Regions from separate parts of the Crystallibacter crystallopoietes genome, predicted to be linked through region 3. Evidence: predicted binding sites of a transcription regulator. Region 3 holds the regulator's gene; each other region holds the start of a gene.

Region 1 (6,974 bases), 580 kb from region 3:
CATTCCGGCGCTGCTGGCCGGTGCCCTGCTGGATGTGGTGATCCTGCGGCCACAGGATGTCCTGCTGGGCATTCTCCTGCCGGACTATCTGCTGACCGTGATCACCGCCTGTGTGCTGCGGCGGCCCGGCCTGCTGCTGCTTGGGCTGGTCTTTCCGCTGGTCCGCCTGATTGATGCCACGGTTTGCCTGGTTACCGCCGTGCAGGCCTGGACCCGGAAAACCAGCGGCGTGTGGATCAGTCCCGCGCGCCGCCTGCAGCCGAGTTAGCGCCGCCATGAGCGGACCACGCCGCCGCCTCTGCCAGAAGCGGGAGGATATGGTCGGTCAGCAGCGGTGCCAGATCGTCTCGTGCCTCCGCCTCATCGGGGTGCAGCCAAAGAACTTCTTCGATCTCGGCCGCCGCTACCGGAGCCTGGTTTGTCTCGCAGCTGAAGATGCCGGCATCGATGAACGTGTCCGTCTCATTGGCCGCGGCCCCGTACCAGCGACCCATGTCGGTCAGTTCCATTTCGGCCACCCGGATGCCCAGCTCCTCCTGGAGCTCCCGGACAGCCGCCGCTGCAAAGCTCTCGCCCGGCTCCAGCTTGCCGCCCGGCTGCATGAACTTGGAAGTGCCGCGCTTGCGGACCAGCAACAGCCGGCCGGCGTCGTCACGGATAACCAGGGCAGAAAGCGTCAGTACGGTAGGCACCAGCAAATCGTATCGCCGCTGCCTGCCCCTGTGCCGCTGCCCGCTCCTTTGCCAGGGAGCAGGTCATGACTGCCGAAGCCCGAGCCTCAACTTCCGGCAAGCCAGATCCCGTCCCGGGCACGCCAAGTCCCGCGCCTGCAGCTCTCGGTACGTCAACCCCGGACGCTCCCACTCGCGAAGATATGGGCCTGGAGTCTGCCTCCAGCGGCCGCGACCGCTACCTTGACCTGCTGCGCGCGATCGCCCTGGTCCGCATCGTGGCCTTTCACACCTTCTTCCAAGCGGTATGGCTGAGCGTGGTGTTCCCCTCCATGGGCGTGATGTTCGCGCTCGCAGGCTCGCTGATGGCCCGTTCCCTCCAGCGTCCGGCCGCCGACGTCCTGAAGAGCCGGGCTCGGCGGCTCCTGCTGCCCCTGTGGGCCTACAGCCTGACGGTGGTGACGGCTCTGGTGGTTCAAGGCTGGCGGCCGGAGCCAGGCGACACCGGTGGCTGGTGGCTCAGGATCCTGCTCTGGCTCGTCCCGATCGGCGACCCGCCCTTCCCCGAAAGCATCGGTTCCGATGCGGGCCTGACCGAGACTTCATGGGGGATGGAGTCGGCGGATATCCTCTGGTACATCCGGGCGTATTTCTGGTTTGTCCTGCTGTCGCCGCTGCTGCTCAAAGCGTTCAGGAGACTGCCGTGGGTCACCCTGATGGCACCGCTCGGACTCGTCGCCGTGCTGGGCCTGGAAATCGTCGTGATTCCCGGTGCCATAGACAGTCCCGCAACAGACTTCGCCACCTACGGAGCCTGCTGGATTCTTGGATTTGCCTATCATGACGGGCTCCTTCGCCGGGTGCCGTTCCGTATTGTTCTGACCGCGGCGCTGGCGATCATGGGTCTGGGGCTGCTCTGGGTTTGGTCACACCTTGAAGAGTTCGGCTGGGACCTGGGAGTCAACCCGCTGGGGCAGGCCTTATGGTCCTTCGGCGTCTGCGCGTTGCTGCTGCGGATCTCGCCCTCCTGGTCCCTGCTTCCGCGACCATTGCGGTTCCTGGACAAAGTCATCGCGCTGATTAACAACCGCGCCATCACCATGTACCTCTGGCACAACCTCGTGCTGATCGCATCGGTCCCACTGATCGACCTGCTCTGGAACTTACCGGTCCTCGAAGAAAACCTGCCGTGGCTCCTGGAAAGCGAACTGCTGCAGTTCATCGTCGTCTGGCCGCTGCTGGGACTGGTTTTCCTCGCCATCGGCTGGATCGAAGATGTGGCAGCCAAGCGGCGGCCTCGGTTATGGCCCACAGCAGCGCAAGGGAAAGGTTTGTCAGGAAAAGCGACAACGACGCCGTGAGCATGACCAGCCCCGCGCAAACGTGGATCAGGATTTCCGGCGGGGAACGCGGAAAGTAGTCCAGGCCGAGGACCAGGCCCAGGCACATGTCCAGACATAGTCAGGAGAGCGTTAGGTGCTTGCGGCGGCTTGGGCTGCGGCGAGCGCCTCGGAGATACCCGCGTGCCAGTACAGGTTGCGGCGCGCTCGTCGTTCCGGGTCGAGGTACGCCGGAGGAATGAACCAGGGGATGCCCTGCCTGACCTCGATTTCCCAGTTCCCGTTGTCCATGAGGGCATGGTGGAAGCTGCAAAGCAAGGTTCCGTTAACTACTTCCGTAGCTCCGCCATCCCACCAAGGCTTGATGTGGTGGGCTTCGGTCCAGACCGACGGTATGCAGCAGTCGGGGAAAGCGCAGCCTTTGTCCCTTGCGACAAGTGCCCGGCGCATCGCACGGTTGAAGAACCGGTGCTTCCGGCCGACGTCGAGAATTTCACCCTTCGAGCCGAGTACCACCGGAATGATGTCGGCGTCGCAGGCGATCCGCCGTGCAGTCTTAGGTGTGACCAGCCCGCCGAATACGGCATGGCCGCTGCCAGAGATTTCGCCGCAGAGTTCTTTGTATCCGATGGTGACCATGACCTGGGGGCGGTACCCGCCGGTGTCCGGTAGTTCGTCGGTTGCCAGCGCCAGTTTGCAGCCCGCAACGAGCCCGTCAAGCAGTTGCTGCTCTCTGGTGCGCGGGTCCTGCCATACTTGGCCGCTGTCTTGTCCGTTCTCCGGCTCAGCTCCGACAGCCTCAGGGTTCTCCGGGCAGGCACCATGGTCTGAAGGGGCGCGGTTTACTGCAATGCGCGGGTTGGTGGCTACGTTCATGACCGTGGCGATGTACTCATGCTGTTCGTCGGTAGCCGCGATTTCGAGTTTGTGGAGACCGTTGCGCTTGCCCTTGTAGAAGATGCCCTGCCGGGCCTTGAGCAATTCAGGAGACGGCTCGGCCCCGTCCTGATCCAGTGCTTCTTCCCAAGCGGCCACGAGTGTGAACAACACGTCTACGTTGGTCTCCTGGGCCTGACGGGTGAGGTTCTCCTCCATGGCGACCAGGGCTTCAGGCGCCGCAACCGGGCGCACACGGTCCACCGCATCCCGGATCATGGTGGCGGCCTTGCCGCTGATGGCTCCCTCGGCCAGCGCTTGGCCGAGATGTTCCAGCTTCGCTGCTCCCGGCTCGCCATTGAGCCGGCGCTGCGGCAAGATGTCCGCCGCGACCCGGAGCCGGCGACGCGCCTCCGTCCGGCTGATCCCGAGGCGTCCCCGAAGATAGTCGGCTGTGTCTTTGAATTCGGGGCGCGGCTTCTTCCGGCGAGCGCCGGTTGCTGCGTCGGAAGTTGTATCTGATGCTACGGAAGCGGACGCGTCCGCAGGCGCAGGAGGTTCCGACCAGCCAAGGCCGCTGCTGGACTCACCGAGAGCCGCAACGTTCTGGTCTTCCACCGCTCGGGCACCGACCAGCTGCAGAAATTCGACGACCTTGGCCAGTTCTTCGGTGAAGGCAACAGTGTCAGCGAGATCCCGACGGGACATCACCACCGAATCCTGGACAAACTCATCGGCTATCCGGAGGACTTCGGCGCGCAGGGCAACGAGGGAGCTGCCCGCCCCGTCCGTTTCCTCCAGCATCCCAATGGCCATACCTCAACGCTATTGGAACGCCTGTTCGAGGAAGAGGCTCCTTCGGGCTTATGTGGACAAGTACCGGCTGTGGAGGAGAAGCGCCGCCGGCAATGTAGATCCCGGGCCGGCGACCTCCTCACCACAGCACAGCCCGAGCAGGTCTCGGGCAGCGCGGCAACGTCTTTTAGGTGGCCCGCACCGTTCCGCCTTCCAGGTACTTCGCTACCGCGTCTTCGCTGACCCGGTAGCTCTGGCCGATCCGGACGGCAGGCAGCTTGCCGGTGTGGACCAGCCGGTAGATGGTCATTTTCGAGACGTTCAGGTGTCCGGCGACCTGGGCGACGGACAGGTATGTCTTGTTGCTGTCGATCTGGTTATCCATGTGGATCCCCTCCTAGTGTCAGCCGACGGTCAACGCCTTATTGAGGAAGGCGCTGATGACCCGGCCTGCAGTATTGGTGTACGACGACGACCCCTGCGCGCGTTTGGTAGAGGCCCGCGTGTTTTGGTGCGCCGGCTGGGCGCGCATGCGGTCGTTCAGGTAGAGCAAAGCCGCGAGGACCTCGGAGAGTTCGCCGTCGTCCTCTACGGTTTTCTGCAGCAGCCGGGCGTGGGCGTCACGCAGGGTTGGACCCGGCGTGCAGCCCAGCTCCCGGTCCAGCAGCCGACGGCACTTGTCGTAGGCCTGGAGGCCCTCGGCATAGCGGCCGGCAGACTCAAGCGTGGTGACAAGCGTGGACCACGCCCGTTCGTTCAGCGGCTCCGACGCCACCGCCTGCTCGGCCCAATGCACAGCGTCCTGCGTGCGTCCGAGATGCTCAGCGGTTTCGGCCGCCCGGATCTGCACCGACGTCACCAGGGACGCATGGTGGACACGAGCCTCGTCGGCCCACTCGGTCGCCAGTTCGTCCCCGAGCAGCGGCGCCGACGCGAGCTTCAGCGCCTGCGCCAGCAGGGGATAGGCCTCCGCCGGCGCGCTTTCGTCGGCCTGGGCGACCAACTGGTTGAACCGGACCAGATCCACCTCCACCAGGTCCGGATCGAGGACATAGCTGCCGGTTGCGGTGCGCAGCGGGCCGGTCTTGGCATCGCCGGGCTGCAAACTGCGCCGCAGCAGGCTGACGTAGCTTTCCAGTGTGGCTTGTGCTTTGCCCGGTGGCCTGCCGCCCCAGAGCAGTTCGATAAGCTCGCCTTTGGAAACGGGCGAGCCGAGTCTCAGCAGCAGAATTTCAAAGATCTGCCTGGCCTTCGGGCTGCCGAGGGTGGTTGACGTCAGGACGGTTTCGCCCCGACGGACTTCAAGGTTGCCGATCATCTGTACAGAAATGGGCGTGGCGTGCCCGGCGGTTAATTGCTCCACACATCCCCCTTGCATCTCGCATCCCCCAATGCGCGCATTCCCCACGAATGCTTCCTTCATCATGACTGGTAACAATTGAGTTTCAATGGTGCAGTTGGGGCATGTCGGGGGCCCAAAATTGGGGGTTGCCCGAATAAGGATTCTGAGGCAAAGGCAACGGAGGGTGACGGGATGACAGTGCTGATAGCGGGATGCGGCGACCTGGGTACGGAAGCGGGCCTGCGTTTCGCCGCGGCCGGCCACCGCGTGATCGGCTGGCGCCACTCGCCGGAGAAGCTGCCTGCGCAGCTGGAGGGCGCAGCCGTGGACCTCACCGGCCCGCTGCCCGAAATCCCTGCCGACACCGAGATTGTGGTCATGGCGACGGCTGCCGCCGAACGGACGGAGGCGGCCTACCGCAGCGCGTATGTTAATGCTCTCGCCAACCTGCTGGATGCAATAGAGCGCGACGGCGTCCGGCCGCGCCGGGTGTTGTTCGTGTCTTCCACCGCGGTGTATGGGGAGAACGACGGCGGCGAGGTCGACGAAACCACGCCGGCCCGGGCAACGTCGGCCACCGGCAGGATCCTGCGCGAGGCGGAAGAGTTGCTGCACGCCCGGCTGCCGTCCGCCATCGTGCTCCGGCTGGGCGGTATCTACGGTCCAGGACGCACACGGCTGATCGACCAGGTGAGGCAGGGGACCGCGGTCATTCCGGACCCGCCCCGGCTGACCAACCGGATCCACCGGGACGACGCCGCCGCCGCGATCGTGCACCTGACCACGGCTGTCGAAGCGCCGGAGCAGATCTACCTGGGGGTCGATTCCGAACCGGCCGAACTGGGAGAGGTGTTGCGCTTCCTGGCGGCCGAACTGGACGTGCCGGAACCGCCCAAAGCAGCGCCTGCACCCTCGGGACGAGCCAACACCGCCCGCGGCGGGGACAAGCGCTGCAGCAACAGCCGGCTTCTCGCCACCGGCTTCCGGTTCCGCTTTCCCTCGTTCCGCGAAGGCTACCGATCAGTCCTTGCCGGCGAGGGCGTGCGCCACCCCTGACGGCTCGATATGCGCGTGGCACGGCCCTGGAGAAAATCGCGCCGCTGGGACGTCTGAATTGTTGTGTATGCGGGTACAGGACAATAGACAGGCATTGAGGGGGAGTCCATGACACAGCAGGAATCCGATGTGAGCCGGGGAAGTCCGCGCACGATCCAGGAAGTGCTCAAGGCATTCTGCAGAGCTACATTCAGGACGGCTCGTACCAGTTCCACAAACTGCTGACCGACGGCGAAGTCGGGATGCTGGTCTGGACCGGCTCGACCGATGAGCTGGAAATTCACGACGGCGTGGACAGCTTTGTGGTCCGCGACGGCCGGATCACAGCCCAGACCATCCACTACTCCACCCGGCGCTGAGCCGCGAAGACGATGGTGCTGTGACCCATCCCACAGGCCGCGCCTAAAAGGCCTAGGATGGTGGGAATCGCGGTCCACGGGATCTGAAGCGGACAGCATGGTTCACGCAGTCTGGGAGGCAGAAGTGAAGAAGTTTTCTTTGACCGCAATCGGACGCCGTCATCTCGACACAGCACGGCGGGTGACCAGCGGCAGAAGCGCCAACACGGTCTACGGCGGGCATGAGCACGTCCTGCGTCAGACCGTGATCGCTCTCGCGGGCGGCCAGGAACTGAACGAGCATCTGAACCCGGGCGAGGCAACCGTCCTGGTCCTGAGCGGACGTATCCGCCTGTTCACCCAGACCGACAACTGGGACGGCCGGGACGGTGATCTGCTCGTGGTTCCACCGGGGCTGTATTCGGTCAGGGCCACGGAGGATTCGGTAGTCCTGCTGACCGTGGCCAAAACGGACCGGCTGCACCAGCATCGGGAAGATGAATCAGCGGTCGGGGAGGTGCCGGAGCCTGTGGCGGAAGGCGAGGCGCCGGTCTCG
Region 2 (6,974 bases), 230 kb from region 3:
CTGGGGCACTGCTACTGCTTTGTCCACCGAAATGGCCGAGAGAGTTTGGGCGAGCAGGATCGCGCCGCTGTTCGAAAGCCGGGTCAGCAGTTCGCCGCTGGTGTCCTCCGGCCGGATGGTTTCCGTCAACGTCCCGTACACGGGGCCGGTATCCAGGCCTTTTTCGAGCAGGAAGGTCGATGCGCCCGTCACGTCGTCGCCGTGGATGACGGCATGCTGGACAGGAGCCGCACCACGCCAGGCCGGCAACAAGGAAAAGTGCAGATTGATCCAGCCGTGCCGCAGCATCTGCAAAGCCGGCTCCGGAACCAATCCTCCGTAGGCGACGATTGCCGCTACATCCGCGTCGGTCTTGGCGATCGCGGCCATGGCCTGGTCATCAATCCGGTTAGCCCGGATGACGGGCAGGCCCATTTCCTGGGCGCGGGCAGCTACCGGCGAGGGCGTGAGAGTCTTCTTACGGCCGACCGGCGCATCCTCGCGAGTCAGTACCGCGGCTACCTCAAATCCTGCTTCAACAAGTTTCTCCAAAGATGGAACGGCCACTTGGGGCGTTCCCGCAAAGAGTACGCGGAAAGGTCTCGAAGTTCCCGTCATGCGGAGGGCTGCCCGAACGTTCCCCGCGCAAATCCGGAGCCAACACTGGAGGAGCGCTTAACCTCAGTTTCCTTGGCCACGGAGTTGTAGGAGGAATCGCGGATGGAGCGGAGAGCACTCTTGCGATCGTCGCCGGAGAGGTGGTCTATGTACAGGACACCGTCCAAGTGGTCCGTTTCATGCTGGAAGCAGCGTGCGAGCATGCCTTCGCCTTCCAAGGAAACAGGGTTGCCGTTGACATCAACGCCGGTCACACGGGACCAGCGCCGCCGCTGCACTGGGTAACCGAGGCCGGGAATCGAGAGGCACCCCTCCACCCGGTCTTCCTGAAAATCATCGCTGTTTTCCAGGACGGGGTTGATGACGTGACCCCGCTGCCCGTCGATCAGGTAAGTAAAGACCCGCAGGCTCACTCCCACTTGCGGTGCTGCGAGGCCAGCGCCTTCCACACTTTCCATCGTCTCGTCCATGTCGGCCACCAGCTTGGCCAGTTCCGGGCCGAAGTCGCGAACAGGCTCTGCCTTGGTGCGCAGCACCGGGTCCCCGATAATCCGAATACTCAGGACGGTCATGCGTGAATCTTCCTTACTGTCGCTCAGCCGGGTGTCCGTTCCAGTCTAAGTGGCCTTATCCAGCGACCGGCCGCAGCACAGCAGCGGGCGGACCGATGGGCAGCAGCGCACGGCCGGCGTCGGTCACCTGCAGCTGCAGGTCCCAGACCCGGCGCAAAGCGCAGAACTTGTACCAGTGGTATTTGAGTACTTCCGGATTGGCCCGCATGGGCCGCACTTCGGTCTCACCAATAGCAACGCCCAGCAGCAATGGAGAGTCTCCGTGTGCCCACGGCTCCCACGTACCGGCCTGGGCGTCCACCAGGCTTTCCTGCGCTTTCATTCCCGCGACCAGCTGCATAACAACTTTTTCATCCATGGGCTTGACCTGGCCGTTGCGGTCCGTGCCTTTCGTCTTGAAATCGATCAGGCACAGCCGGCCCCCGATGCGGGCCACGAGATCGAGGGTGCCGGCGTAGCCGACCTCGGCGTTCCACACGGTGATCTCGGGCGCTACCGGTTCCACCTGGTAGAGCTCCCACCACTCGTCAAAACGCGCGGCGAAGGCATCTTCCCCGTTGGCCCTCAGTTCCTCGCGGGCCTCGGCCATGCGATGCGGGCGGCCGAGGGCGCGCAGCGAGACCTGCTCGCAGTAGCTGTGTACCCGGTCGCCGCGCAGTGCTGCGGCATCCCGGAAGCGTTCCGCCGCCGTCGAGGCTTCCTTCGCCAGTGCTCGGAGTTTCGCCGGATTGCCCGCCGCCTCTGTCAGCCGGTGGTCCTGCGCCATGGCGGTGGCCGCCATATGGGAGAACCAGCCACCCAGATCCACGGGCGCCTGGGAAATGACAGTGGTAATGGACGGCACACTGGGCAGTTCAGTGGTTGAGCGTGAATACATCCGCCCGAAGTCGGTTTTGTGGGCCAGTGCCGGATCAGTCATACCAAGAATCATGTCAGAGACGGCTGACGGTTTCCTGCCGGAAAGAAAACGGCCCCTTACCTGTGGAAAGGCAAGGGGCCGGCTTCTGACGGTGGGCGATACTGGGTTCGAACCAGTGACCTCTTCGGTGTGAACGAAGCGCGCTACCACTGCGCCAATCGCCCGTCTGGGATGCACTCCCGGCTAACCGGACCTGCATCGTTTATGAATGTTAGCCGACGTTCGCCCTGACGCAAAAACGGCGGATTTTGCCGTACCGACGCGCCAGGCCCCCGGCCTCCTCGCCCGGATTCACGTCACCTCAAACCGCGTCTGTGCATGCCACTCCGACGCCGCAAATAGGCCGCAAAACCGGCTCTCGAACCCTCGATTGGACGAAGCGGAAAACGTCCTATAGAGTCTTTACTCGTTGGAAATCGAGAAAACGTTCCGGTCAAACCGGAGGTAAACTTGATGAAATCCACATGCGGACGTAGCTCAGCTGGCTAGAGCACCACCTTGCCAAGGTGGATGTCGCGGGTTCGAATCCCGTCGTCCGCTCGCAAGTCACTGTAAGTGCCAGTTCTACTGGCCGGTCCTGAATCTGCAGGCCACGGTGGGGTGGCCGAGAGGCGAGGCAGCGGCCTGCAAAGCCGTATACGCGGGTTCGAATCCCGTCCCCACCTCGGTTACGGTACTTCATAGTTCTTGCAGTTGTTTTGCCTAGCAATGCAACAAACCCTTTATGGGCGATTGGCGCAGCGGTAGCGCGCTTCCCTGACACGGAAGAGGTCACTGGTTCGATCCCAGTATCGCCCACGGAAATGGCCCGGTTTACCGGCACCATTCCACGCGGACGTAGCTCAGCTGGCTAGAGCACCACCTTGCCAAGGTGGATGTCGCGGGTTCGAATCCCGTCGTCCGCTCCAATCCGATCATTGCGCTTGCGGCGCCGATGCTGAAGGATCCAGGGCGATTGGCGCAGCGGTAGCGCGCTTCCCTGACACGGAAGAGGTCACTGGTTCGATCCCAGTATCGCCCACAAAGAACGGCTCCCCCTCGGAGCCGTTTTTGCATTTAACGGCTATCTCCTCAAGCGTGGAGATCCGGGCTATCCGCCTTCCTGGTGCCGGCATCTCCCCCTCTCCTTCTCTTTCGGACCATTTCCAGCCTGATTTGACTGATGCCAGACAGACCGGCCAAGAGACTAATAGGCCAAGGCCCGCTCCATGCCGCCTCCACAGGCGGCCGGACCCACGTTCCTTCCTGCACAGGCCACTTGTCCTCCACATTGGCGCTTTTTCCGTGCTATTCGAAGACGTGTTCTATAGCGTTGGGGGTATGGCAATCGCACCGGTCGAAGCGCATCAGGAGCCCGTAGGCTTCCTCGCTTCGGTGCAGGCCGCCCTCCAGGACTTCTCCGCCAGTTTCCAACAGGAATGGCTCCTGCAATCCCCCAAAGACCTCGCCGCCACCGTCGCCGGCATCGAAGAGATCTCCAAAACCGTCGAGCAACTCCAGGTCATCGGCGCCCACGCCGTCGACCAGCAGAACATCGCCCAAACAGGCGAAACAGACCAGCGCATCCCCTGGGCCGACCCGGTGCAGGGAACCGGCCCGGACGGCAAACCGAAAAAGCCCGAATACAAGGACGCCGCCGAATACCTCCGCCAGAAACTCAAAATCAGCCGCGGCGAAGCCAAACGCCGGCTCCGCGTCGGCTCCAGCACCATGCCATCGACCCTGATGACCGGAGAACAGGCACCCCCGAAACTCGAACGCCTCGGCGCCGCCCTGACCTCCTCGAAGATCAGCGGCCAGGCCGCAACCCTCATCCGCGACGCCCTCGAACGCGTCCGCCCCACCGCAACCCCCGCGGGCCTTACCGCGATGGAAAAGCAGCTCACCCAGCAGGCCACCGAATCAGATATCGACGGCCTGCGCGAAATCATCAAACGCTGGGAAGCCATCCTGGACCCGGACGGACTCGAACCCACCGACGAACAACTCCGCGCCAAACAAGGCGTGTTCTACCGCGGCAAACGCCAGGGCCTCCACCGCCTGGACATCGCCGCCACCCCGGAACAATACGAATACCTCGTCACCGTCATGAACGCCGCAACCAACCCGCGCGTCAAAACCACCTTCGCTTCGGAAGACGGCACCCCGGCAGACCCCGCAACAGCCGGCGGCACCCCCGCGGACACCGCCGACACGGGCGGAGCGGGACCGGAACCGGAATGGCAAGGACCCACCCGGCCGCAGAAACTGCTGCAAGGCCTCGTCGGCGCCTGCCAGATCGCCCTGTCCACGGACAAACTCCCCTCCAGCGGCGGCCACCGCCCCCAAATCATGATCACCCTCGACTACCAGGACCTGGTGGACCAGATCGGCGCCTCCGCCGACGCCGTATTCGGCGGACTGATCAGCCCCAAAACCGTCCGCAAAATCGCCTGCGACGCCGACCTCATCCCCCTCGTCCTCGGCGGCAAAGGCGAAATCCTCGACATCGGACGCGCCCAACGGCTGTTCACCCCCGCCCAGCGCCGCGCCCTCGTCGCCCGCGACAAAGGCTGCGCCTTCCCCGACTGCACCATGCCCGCCCCCTGGACCGAAGCACACCACATCGAATTCTGGGAAAAGCACAACGGCCCAACGTCAGTTCACAATGGTTGTCTTTTGTGTTCCTACCACCACCATCTGCTGCACGACGAAAACTGGAAAATCGACATCCGGGACGGAATCCCCTGGTTCATCCCGCCCCGCTACATCGACCCGGACCAAAAACCCCGCCGCAACCGCTACCGACTCGCCGGCATCTCCCTGCCCGACGCCACGCCAAGATTCGCGGCCGATGGACCAAGAACTGACTTGGAGTCTCCACCTCCACCGGCAGAACCCTCACTAACACCTGGCTCCGGCCCACCCGGCCAACAGGCAGAAACATTGCTGCCACTCTTCACGGCTGACAGCGCCACGACACCGGATCATTCCACGGCACAGTATGTTCCGACGCCGCCCGAAACGGCCCAAATACCTGCCGTATCCGACGCTGCCAAGAAGGCGGTACCGGCCGACAAGCCGTTGCAGGGCGGTCATAAAGACTGGAACCGGCCATTCGACGACTGGCCGCTGCAACCGATCGAGCCACCCTGGTGAAGTACCGGGCACAGCTGGGACTGTAAGAAAAACGGTGTGTAAGGGTTCGGCCTGATCCGAAAGGAGATGGCCGTGTCAGAGTTCACGACCGAGATGACAGGGGCGATGATCGATCCCGTGACGGGAGAGATTATCGATCAGAAGGAGCTTGCCGAGCGACTGCTCGCGCAGGCCAAGGAACAGGGCGTGAGCCTGGTCGGCCCCGGCGGGCTGCTGAACCAGCTCACGAAGAACGTGCTCGAAACCGCATTGGACGCGGAACTGACCGAGCACCTCGGCCACGAACACGGCGAAACCCCGATCGCGGCCAACATGCGGAATGGCACCCGGTCCAAGACCGTGCTGACCGAGATCGGCCCGGTCGAGATTCAGGTTCCCCGGGACCGGGACGGGTCGTTCGAGCCGGTGATCGTGCCCAAGCGGAAACGGCGCCTGGACGGGATCGACCAGATCGTCCTCTCGCTGTCCGCCCGGGGGCTGACCACCGGGGAGATCGCCGCGCACTTCGAGGAGGTCTACGGGGCCACGGTCTCCAAGGACACCATCAGCCGCATCACGGAGAAGGTCGTTGGCGAACTCGCGGAGTGGTCGGCCCGTCCGCTGGATCCGATCTATCCGGTGCTTTTCGTGGACGCGATCGTCGTCAAGGTCCGCGACGGGCAGGTACGGAACACCCCGTTCTACGTCGTCATGGGAGTCACCGTGAACGGGGAGCGGGAAATCCTCGGCATCTGGGCCGGCGACGGTGGCGAGGGCGCCCGGTTCTGGCTGCAGATCTTCTCCGAACTGAAGAACCGCGGCGTAGAGGATGTGTTCATCGCCGTGTGCGACGGGCTCAAAGGGCTGCCGGAGGCGATCACGACCACGTGGGAGCGAACAGTGGTCCAGCAGTGCATCGTGCACCTGATCCGCAACAGCTTCCGCTACGCCGGCCGGCAGCACCGCGACGGAATCGTCAAAGCCCTCAAACCGGTCTACACCGCACCCAGTGAGCAGGCCGCGAAGGACCGGTTCAACGAATTCAAAACCGAGTGGGGCCAACGGTATCCAGCCATCGTGCAGCTCTGGGAATCCGCATGGGCCGAGTTCGTGCCGTTCCTGGAGTACGACGTGGAGATCCGCCGGGTGATCTGCACGACGAACGCGATCGAGTCGATCAACGCCCGCTACCGGCGGGCGGTGAGAGCCCGCGGGCACTTCCCGAACGAGGCCGCGGCGCTGAAATGCCTTTACCTGGTCACCAGATCTCTTGACCCTACCGGCGGAGGCCGGGCACGCTGGGTAATGAGGTGGAAGCCGGCGCTCAACGCGTTCGCGATCACCTTCGCCGGACGGTTCGAGAGAACCGCTCACTGATGAAAACCGCCGGACCCCACACACCGTTTATCGGACAGTCCCGCACAGCTCCATGGCCTCGAGTTCCTTGCCCTTGGTCTCGGGCACAAACTTCCAGACGAGCAGTAACAAGTCTCTCTTTGGCGGCTACCTGTACCGGGCCTGCCCGGCCTATTGACGCACCCTGCCTCGGGCCTACGATAGAAGTAGGCGGGAGCATGCGGCTCCCAGGAGCGAAGGGAGGTGTCTGTGTCTGTATTTGACGAGCTCAAGGGCAAGGCCGGACAGCTTAAGGACAAGGCCGCTCATCTGGTCGGCGGCAATGCCGACAAGCTCAAGGACGGCGTCGGCAAGGCTGGAGATTTCATCGACAGCAAGACCGGCGGCAAGTACTCCGGGCAGGTAGATGGTCT
Region 3 (6,974 bases):
GGGTCATGGCCGGCTGGGACACATCGAAATCCCAGCGCTGCACTCCGTAGGAGTGGACGAAATAGAAGCGTTCATCCTCGATGCCGGCAAACAGGCGACTGCCTTCGGGTGGCTCAACAGTGTTCCACCCCATGTGCGGTACAACTTCGGCAGCAAGACGCTCCACCGTTCCTGGCCACTCCCCCATGCCCGGGGTACTGACGCCGTGTTCAACACCCTCCTCGAACAACACCTGGAGGCCGACGCAGATGCCAAGAACCGGCCTGCCCCCGGCAACGCGGCGCCCGATCCAGCGCAACGCATCCACCTTCTTCAGCTGCTCCATGACAGCGGCGAAAGCGCCGACGCCGGGAACCAGCAGGCCATCCGCATTGAGAACATCCTCGGAGGCATGGCTCAGCGTTACTTCCGCGCCGACATGCTCAAGCGCCCGCACCGCGGACCGGACGTTGCCGGATCCATAGTCGAGGACGGTGATTTTCGGGGCTGATTTCACAAGGCCCCCTTCGTGGAGGGAATACCTTCCACGCGCGGATCCGGTTCGATAGCAGCCCGTAACGCCCGCGCAAAAGCCTTGAACTGCGCCTCAACGATGTGGTGAGGGTCCCTTCCGCCCAAGACCCGCATGTGCAGGCAAATCTGTGCATGTAGGGTGACGGCCTCGAAGACGTGGCGCGTCAGCGAGCCAGTGAAGTGACCGCCAATCAGGTGGTACTCCTGGCCGGCAGGTTCCCCGTCGTGCACCAGATAAGGACGTCCGGAAATGTCCACCACGGCGTTGGCAATGGCTTCATCAAGCGGAACAGTGGCCTCGCCGAACCGCTTGATTCCGGCCTTGTTGCCGAGGGCGCTTTTAAGGACTTCCCCCAGGGTAATGGCGACGTCTTCAACAGTGTGGTGGACGTCGATATGGGTATCGCCGGACGCCTTTACTGTCAGATCCATCAGCGAGTGCTTCGCCAGCGCCGTGAGCATGTGGTCATAGAACGGCACAGTCGTGCTGATATCGGATTGGCCCGTGCCATCGAGGTTCAGTTCCACCAGGACGGAGGATTCACTTGTAGTGCGTTCAAGGCGCGCGGTGCGTCCGGTGGCAATATCCACGGTCATTGGAGTCCTTTGAAGAAAATCGATTTGGCTGTCCACGAAGACGTGCGCCTCTTATATCAGTCTAGGAGAAATCGCTCAGACAAGCTCGCGGAGGCGGTTCAGGAAGGCCGTGGTCTCCGCCTCAGTGCCGGCAGTAACCCGCAGATGGCCCGGAATCCCCACGTCACGGATGAGCACTCCGGCGTCGAGCAAACCCTGCCACACTGCGTGCGGATTGCTTACTCCCCCGAAGAATACGAAGTTCGAATCCGAGGGCGCGGGACGCAGACCCATATCCGTGAGTTCGGACACGATCCTGTCACGCTGGCCCTTAATGTCTTCAACGTTGGCCAACAGCGCATCCGCGTGGTCCAGGGCTGCAACGGCAGTTGCCTGGGTGATGGCGGACAGGTGGTAAGGCAGGCGGACCAAACGCAAGGCATCCGTCACTTCGGGCGCCGCGGCCAGATAGCCCACGCGTGCCCCCGCTAAAGCGAACGCCTTGCTCATCGTTCGCGAAACGATCAGACGCTCCCTGCCCTGCAGCAATTCCAGCGCGCTGGGGGTGCCGGTGTGGGCAAACTCGGCATATGCCTCGTCCACAATGACCATGGTGTTGTATTCGGCCCCGGCCTCGTACACAGCTTCTACAACGTCCAGGCCCAGAGCCGTCCCGGTCGGGTTGTTAGGCGAACAGAGAATGACGATATTGGCGGCTGATTCCCTGACTGCCCGAGCGGCTGCCTCGGCCGTCAAACTGAAGTCGGAGGAGCGAGCTCCGGTGACATATTCGGTGTCTGTGCCGCTTGCGAGCAACGGATACATCGAATATGTAGGAGGAAAGCTCAGTAAGCGTCGGCCTGGACCTCCAAAAGCCTGCAGAATCTGCTGGAGGACTTCGTTCGAGCCATTGGCAGCCCAAACGTTTTCTTCCGTTAGCCCATGGCCCAGGTAACGAGCCAACGCTTGACGCAGTTGTGTAAATTCGCGGTCCGGGTAACGGTTCAACCCCGTTGCTGCCGCCTCGACGGCGGCCGCAATGGCCTTGTGAACACTATCGGGAAGTGGATGGGTGTTCTCGTTAACATTCAGCAGCACCGGCACATGTAGCTGGGGTGCGCCGTAGGGTTCTAAGCCTCTGAGGTTGTCTCTAAGAGGCAGGCGATTCAGGCGTTCTAGCTGGTCACTCACCGATCAAGCTTAAGCTCCGGCCGGCCCGGGGCAGGAATCGGGCCAGCCGGAGGGTCTCATATTACGGCCGCTGGCCGTCGCCGCTGACGGGTACGTGCAGTTGCTGTCCGGCGTGCACGATCGAGTCCGGAAGGTTGTTCAATTGCGAAATCTCAGCGATCACATCGTGCGGATTCCGCTCAGGGGCAACGGCACTGGCGAGTTCCCACAAGGTCTGCCCGGAGCCGACCGTCACAGTGATCGTCTCGCCTGCTCCTAGACCGCCACTGGTGGAGGCCACTGCGGGAGCCGTAAAGAAGCCGATCAGCGTCAACAAAGCAGCAGCCGAAAGGATGAGCGGAAGGCCGATCAACAGCAGACGGCCGCGACGGGTGAGCTGGAGTGGTTGAGTATGGCGCGGTACGGCAGGCGACTGCGGTGCGAGCTGTGCAGACATGTTGACACCTTTCCCGATCTGCGAACGTTTATGTCCGAGATCTCCTTATTCGAATTTACGTTCGAATCCTTCTTCCACAGTTTTAGCACCTATGATCGAACATTGTCGAGACTCACTAGAACAAATGTTTGAAAGTCCACCATGACTCCCCTAGCGTTAAACCAAAGGTGGCCGTACATGAAGTGCATCAGCTGCCACTGACAAAATAAGATTCCGGTTCGAATTCAGGCACGGCACTGCTGACTCGGATCGGACGGAGAAACCGGAGTCCGGGCCATGTCGAAGAACGTTTCCAGAGCAGCTGCCACATCAGACAGCAAACAGACAAAGCCGACTCGGGCTGCAGGGCAGCCCAAGGGCCTGACTGCGCGCCAAAAGAAAATCCTTGAAACCATCCAGGAGTCTGTAAGTGCTAATGGTTATCCGCCATCGATGAGGGAAATCGGTGACACCGTCGGACTGGCAAGCCTGTCCAGCGTGACGCACCAGCTGATCCAACTCGAAAAGATGGGCTACATCCGCCGTGACCCCAAGCGTCCCCGCGCCATGGAAGTGCTGACTCCGCTCGTCATTGAGGACGGCGCTGCCCGAATGGCCGGGGTGGAACAGGCAGACAATGTCAGAAGTATCAACGGTTCCACCGTCTCAGATCTCGGCAGCGGGTCGGACACAGCCATGGTTCCCCTCGTCGGTCGTATCGCCGCCGGCGGCCCCATCCTGGCGGATCAGGTCATCGAAGATGTTATGCCCCTTCCGAGACAGTTGGTTGGCCATGGCGAACTGTTCATGCTTAAGGTCTCCGGCGATTCCATGATTGACGCAGCCATCTGTGATGGTGATTGGGTTGTCGTGCGGAGGCAGCAAAGCGCCAACAACGGAGATATCGTGGCAGCCCTCCTCAACGACGAGGCAACTGTGAAGACATTTCGGCAGCGGGACGGCCATACTTGGTTGTTGCCACAAAACACCCAATACGAACCGATCCTCGGCGACCATGCAACGGTCATGGGCAAAGTGGTTTCAGTGATGCGTACTTTGTAGACGGATGCTATTTGTCGCCAAGGCGGTCTCGTCCCGCCAGCATGGCAGCGAACGGCTTTCCCGCTAGTTGCGGCGCTGCAGCTAACGTTCCCTTGCAATAATGTCCATCTCTTTGGACAGGCCGGAGCTGAGGGCCGGGCGCCTTCTGCGTCACGAGTTCTGTGGTGCCATCACCCACAGACTTGGCCTTCCTGCAGGGTGGGGGCGGTAGGTCCACCCGTGCATGCCTCATCGGACTCGATGAGCACGCACTAATATCATTGGCTTCGCATAGCGGGAAGGGCGGTCAACCCGTCTGACGGGCTGAGAGCCGTTCCAAGATCTGCAGCGCCACGCTCCGGTCCTTAGTTGACCAGAATGGGGGCAATGCAGACCGGAGAAAACTGCCATAACGGGCGTTCGCCAAGCGGGAATCCAGCACCGCGACCATGCCACGATCGCCCGCGGCGCGAATAAGGCGTCCGGCCCCCTGAGCCAGGCGGACTGCGGCGTGGGTAGCGGAGACGGACATAAAACCGTTGCCTCCGGCTTGCGCCACCGAGCGGGTCCTCGCTGTCATGAGAGGGTCATCCGGACGGGGAAACGGAATCCGATCGATGATGACGAGCCTGCAGGCGTCTCCGGGCACGTCCACACCCTGCCATAGGGTCATCGTCCCGAATAGGCAGGTATCCGGCTCCGCCGCAAACTGCTTGACCAAGGCAGCGATCGATGACTCGCCCTGGCACAGGATTTCGCTATTGATCCGCCGTCGCATTTCAGCGGCCGCTTCCTCGGCCGCCCGCCGGGAAGAGAACAGCCCCAATGCCCCGCCTCCGGAAGCCTTCAGGAGTGCCTCCAGCTCGTCCAACTGTTCGGCGCTAGTTCCGCGCTCAGGCTTCGGCAAATGCGAAGCCACATACAGCACTCCCTGCTTCGGATAGTCGAACGGGCTTCCAACGTCTGCACTTGAGTACGCCGGTGCACCGGCCCCCATCAGTCCCAGCGATCCGGCCACCGCATCGAAAGCGTTGCCGATGGCCAACGTCGCCGAAGTCAGAACCACAGTATGGCCGTCAAACAAACCTTCACGTAGCCGTGAGGCCACGGACAGAGGTGCCACGTTGACCGTTGCGGGCTGCGTATCGTCCTCTGACCCGAAATCGGTTCCGGACCCGAAATTGCTGGGCCTGGTAATCCACACGACCTCCCGAGCCTGGGCCGCGGAGAGAATCCGGTCGCATACCTCCAGCACAACCATCAGCCTGGAGCGGGCCATCTGCCGCCCACCGTCCGCGCTGTTCGATGTGTCCGATTTGGAGTCGGAAAGTGCGACTCGGCAAGCCTCACGCAACTGCGTCAGCGCCATCTCATGATCGTCACGCAGCCCAGAGGCCATCAGCCCCGTGGCAGTGGCGGCCAAGGCTATTTCGAGGCTCTTCGCTGCGCTGTTGATCGATTCGACGCTGGCCGCAGTATGCTTGCGGGCCATCGACGCCGCCGTATGCACCATCGCCACCGAGAGCTGCCCAGCGACCGCGCTGGTGACACGGTCCTGCAGTTCATGTGCTTCATCGATGACTACCACGTCGTATTCCGGGAGTACCGACAAGCCTTCAAAGGCATTGATAGCCAGCAGTGCATGGTTGGTGATCACCACGTCCGCTTCACCGGCCCGCGTGCGGGCTTGCTCGCTGAAACACTCTGCCGCCATCGGACACTTCTGCGCTCCGAGGCACTCCATGGAACTCACTGAAACCTGTCGCCACGCCCGATCGCTGACGCCGGGGACGATCTCATCCCGATCGCCTGTGTCAGTCTCGTCCGCCCATTCCCGCAGCCGTACCACTTCTTTTCCTAGCCCGGAGGCCGGGCCAGCGGTTGCCGGGGCAGGATGCGGTACAGCGTCCTCGCCAAGAGTGAAGAGAGCGTCGGGAGCATCTTCCTCGGGGAAACCGCCCGCCAGTTTGTGCCGGCAGAGGTAATTGTTGCGCCCCTTCAGGAGGGCTACATCCACCGGGCGTGGCAGCTCGTCCGAGATAGCCTCGAGCAGCCGCGGCAGGTCGCGCTTGACGATCTGGGATTGCAAGGCCAGCGTCGCGGTGGAAACAACCGCGGGCTTCTCGCTCTCAAGGGCATGGACGATCAGGGGAATGAGATACGCCAATGATTTGCCGGTGCCCGTCCCCGCTTGAACAAGCAGATGTTCATGATTACTGAACGCCTCAGCAACGCGGTCGGCCATCTCATGCTGCCCAGCGCGGTTCTGCCCGCCCATGGCACGCACCGCAACGTCAAGCAGACGCAACGCTTCCTTCTCGTTCAACGACGCCTCAACCACGATGGAGGAAGGGTCCGAGCTCTGCAGCCAGCCCTTCACGGACCTTCACTTCCAGCTTCGTTCCGTTTTCGACATGTTCGACGGAGAGAATCTCCGCATCCGGACTGTGTAGCCGGCTCACCACTTCGCCACGGTCATATGGAATCAACAATTCAAGCTTCACCGTTGGACGTGGAATTCCCTCGCTGATGGCCTCAAGCAGTTCCGGGATTCCTTGACCTGTACGCGCCGAAACCACGACGTGCCGCGGTTCACGCTGGCGCAGACGCTCGACGACAAACGGGTCGGCTGCATCCGCCTTGTTCAGGACTACGATTTCCGGAAGCTTTCGCGCGTCAACTTCAGTGAGCACCTCCCGGACAGCAGCAATCTGTCCTTCGGGATCCGGATGGGAAGCGTCGACAACGTGCAGGATGAGATCCGCATCCGCAGCCTCTTCCAAGGTCGAGCGGAATGCCTCGACCAGTTGAGTAGGGAGCGAGCGGACGAAGCCGACGGTGTCAGCCAGGGTATAACCGAGACCATCGGCGGTTTCGGCCTTCCGCACCGTGGGATCGAGGGTGGCGAAAAGCGCGTTCTCCACCAGGACGCCCGCATTGGTCAGACGGTTCAGCAACGACGACTTGCCCGCATTCGTGTAGCCGACTATGGCAACGGACGGAACAGCATTTCGTTTTCGATTGGCCCGCTTCGTGTCGCGCGCCGGTTTCATCCCGGCGATTTCCCGGCGCAGCTTCGACATGCGGGTACGAATCCGGCGGCGGTCCAGCTCGATCTTAGTTTCACCCGGACCGCGAGAACCAATGCCGCCGCCGGCGGCACCGACCCGGCCACCCGCCTGCCGGGACATTGATTCGCCCCAGCCGCGCAATCTCGGAAGCAGGTATTCGAGCTGGG

Evidence for each region. The regulator LexA, encoded in region 3, represses DNA repair genes until DNA is damaged. The targets are predictions, from matches to a motif close to TCGAACANNTGTTCGA.
Region 1: a site for LexA is predicted at 3,717-3,732, ahead of AC20117_RS14210 (HNH endonuclease signature motif containing protein). Genes of this name have one in related genera too.
Region 2: a site for LexA is predicted at 3,380-3,395, ahead of AC20117_RS17705 (DUF222 domain-containing protein). Genes of this name have one in related genera too.

The regions. Positions count from the first base shown of each region.
Region 1 covers NZ_CP018863.1:3,036,306-3,043,279, forward strand. The annotation lists gene AC20117_RS14195 (glycosyltransferase family 2 protein) at 1-268, shown strand, start outside; gene AC20117_RS14200 (NUDIX hydrolase) at 237-692, opposite strand; gene AC20117_RS14205 (acyltransferase family protein) at 758-2,032, shown strand; gene AC20117_RS14210 (HNH endonuclease signature motif containing protein) at 2,144-3,703, opposite strand; gene AC20117_RS14215 (helix-turn-helix domain-containing protein) at 3,870-4,067, opposite strand; gene AC20117_RS14220 (AfsR/SARP family transcriptional regulator) at 4,086-5,045, opposite strand; gene AC20117_RS14225 (NAD-dependent epimerase/dehydratase family protein) at 5,217-6,080, shown strand; gene AC20117_RS14230 (cupin domain-containing protein) at 6,579-6,974, shown strand, end outside.
Region 2 covers NZ_CP018863.1:3,845,703-3,852,676, reverse strand. The annotation lists gene fmt (methionyl-tRNA formyltransferase) at 1-597, opposite strand, end outside; gene def (peptide deformylase) at 594-1,169, opposite strand; gene AC20117_RS17740 (cytochrome) at 1,225-2,088, opposite strand; tRNA gene AC20117_RS17735 (tRNA-Val) at 2,181-2,252, opposite strand; tRNA gene AC20117_RS17730 (tRNA-Gly) at 2,555-2,628, shown strand; tRNA gene AC20117_RS17725 (tRNA-Cys) at 2,683-2,753, shown strand; tRNA gene AC20117_RS17720 (tRNA-Val) at 2,815-2,886, shown strand; tRNA gene AC20117_RS17715 (tRNA-Gly) at 2,920-2,996, shown strand; tRNA gene AC20117_RS17710 (tRNA-Val) at 3,038-3,109, shown strand; gene AC20117_RS17705 (DUF222 domain-containing protein) at 3,409-5,226, shown strand; gene AC20117_RS17700 (IS256 family transposase) at 5,332-6,582, shown strand; gene AC20117_RS17695 (antitoxin) at 6,811-6,974, shown strand, end outside.
Region 3 covers NZ_CP018863.1:3,618,879-3,625,852, reverse strand. The annotation lists gene hisH (imidazole glycerol phosphate synthase subunit HisH) at 1-496, opposite strand, end outside; gene hisB (imidazoleglycerol-phosphate dehydratase HisB) at 493-1,110, opposite strand; gene AC20117_RS16775 (histidinol-phosphate transaminase) at 1,186-2,280, opposite strand; gene AC20117_RS16770 (LysM peptidoglycan-binding domain-containing protein) at 2,342-2,716, opposite strand; gene lexA (transcriptional repressor LexA) at 2,993-3,757, shown strand; gene AC20117_RS16760 (ATP-dependent DNA helicase) at 4,044-6,116, opposite strand; gene hflX (GTPase HflX) at 6,070-6,974, opposite strand, start outside.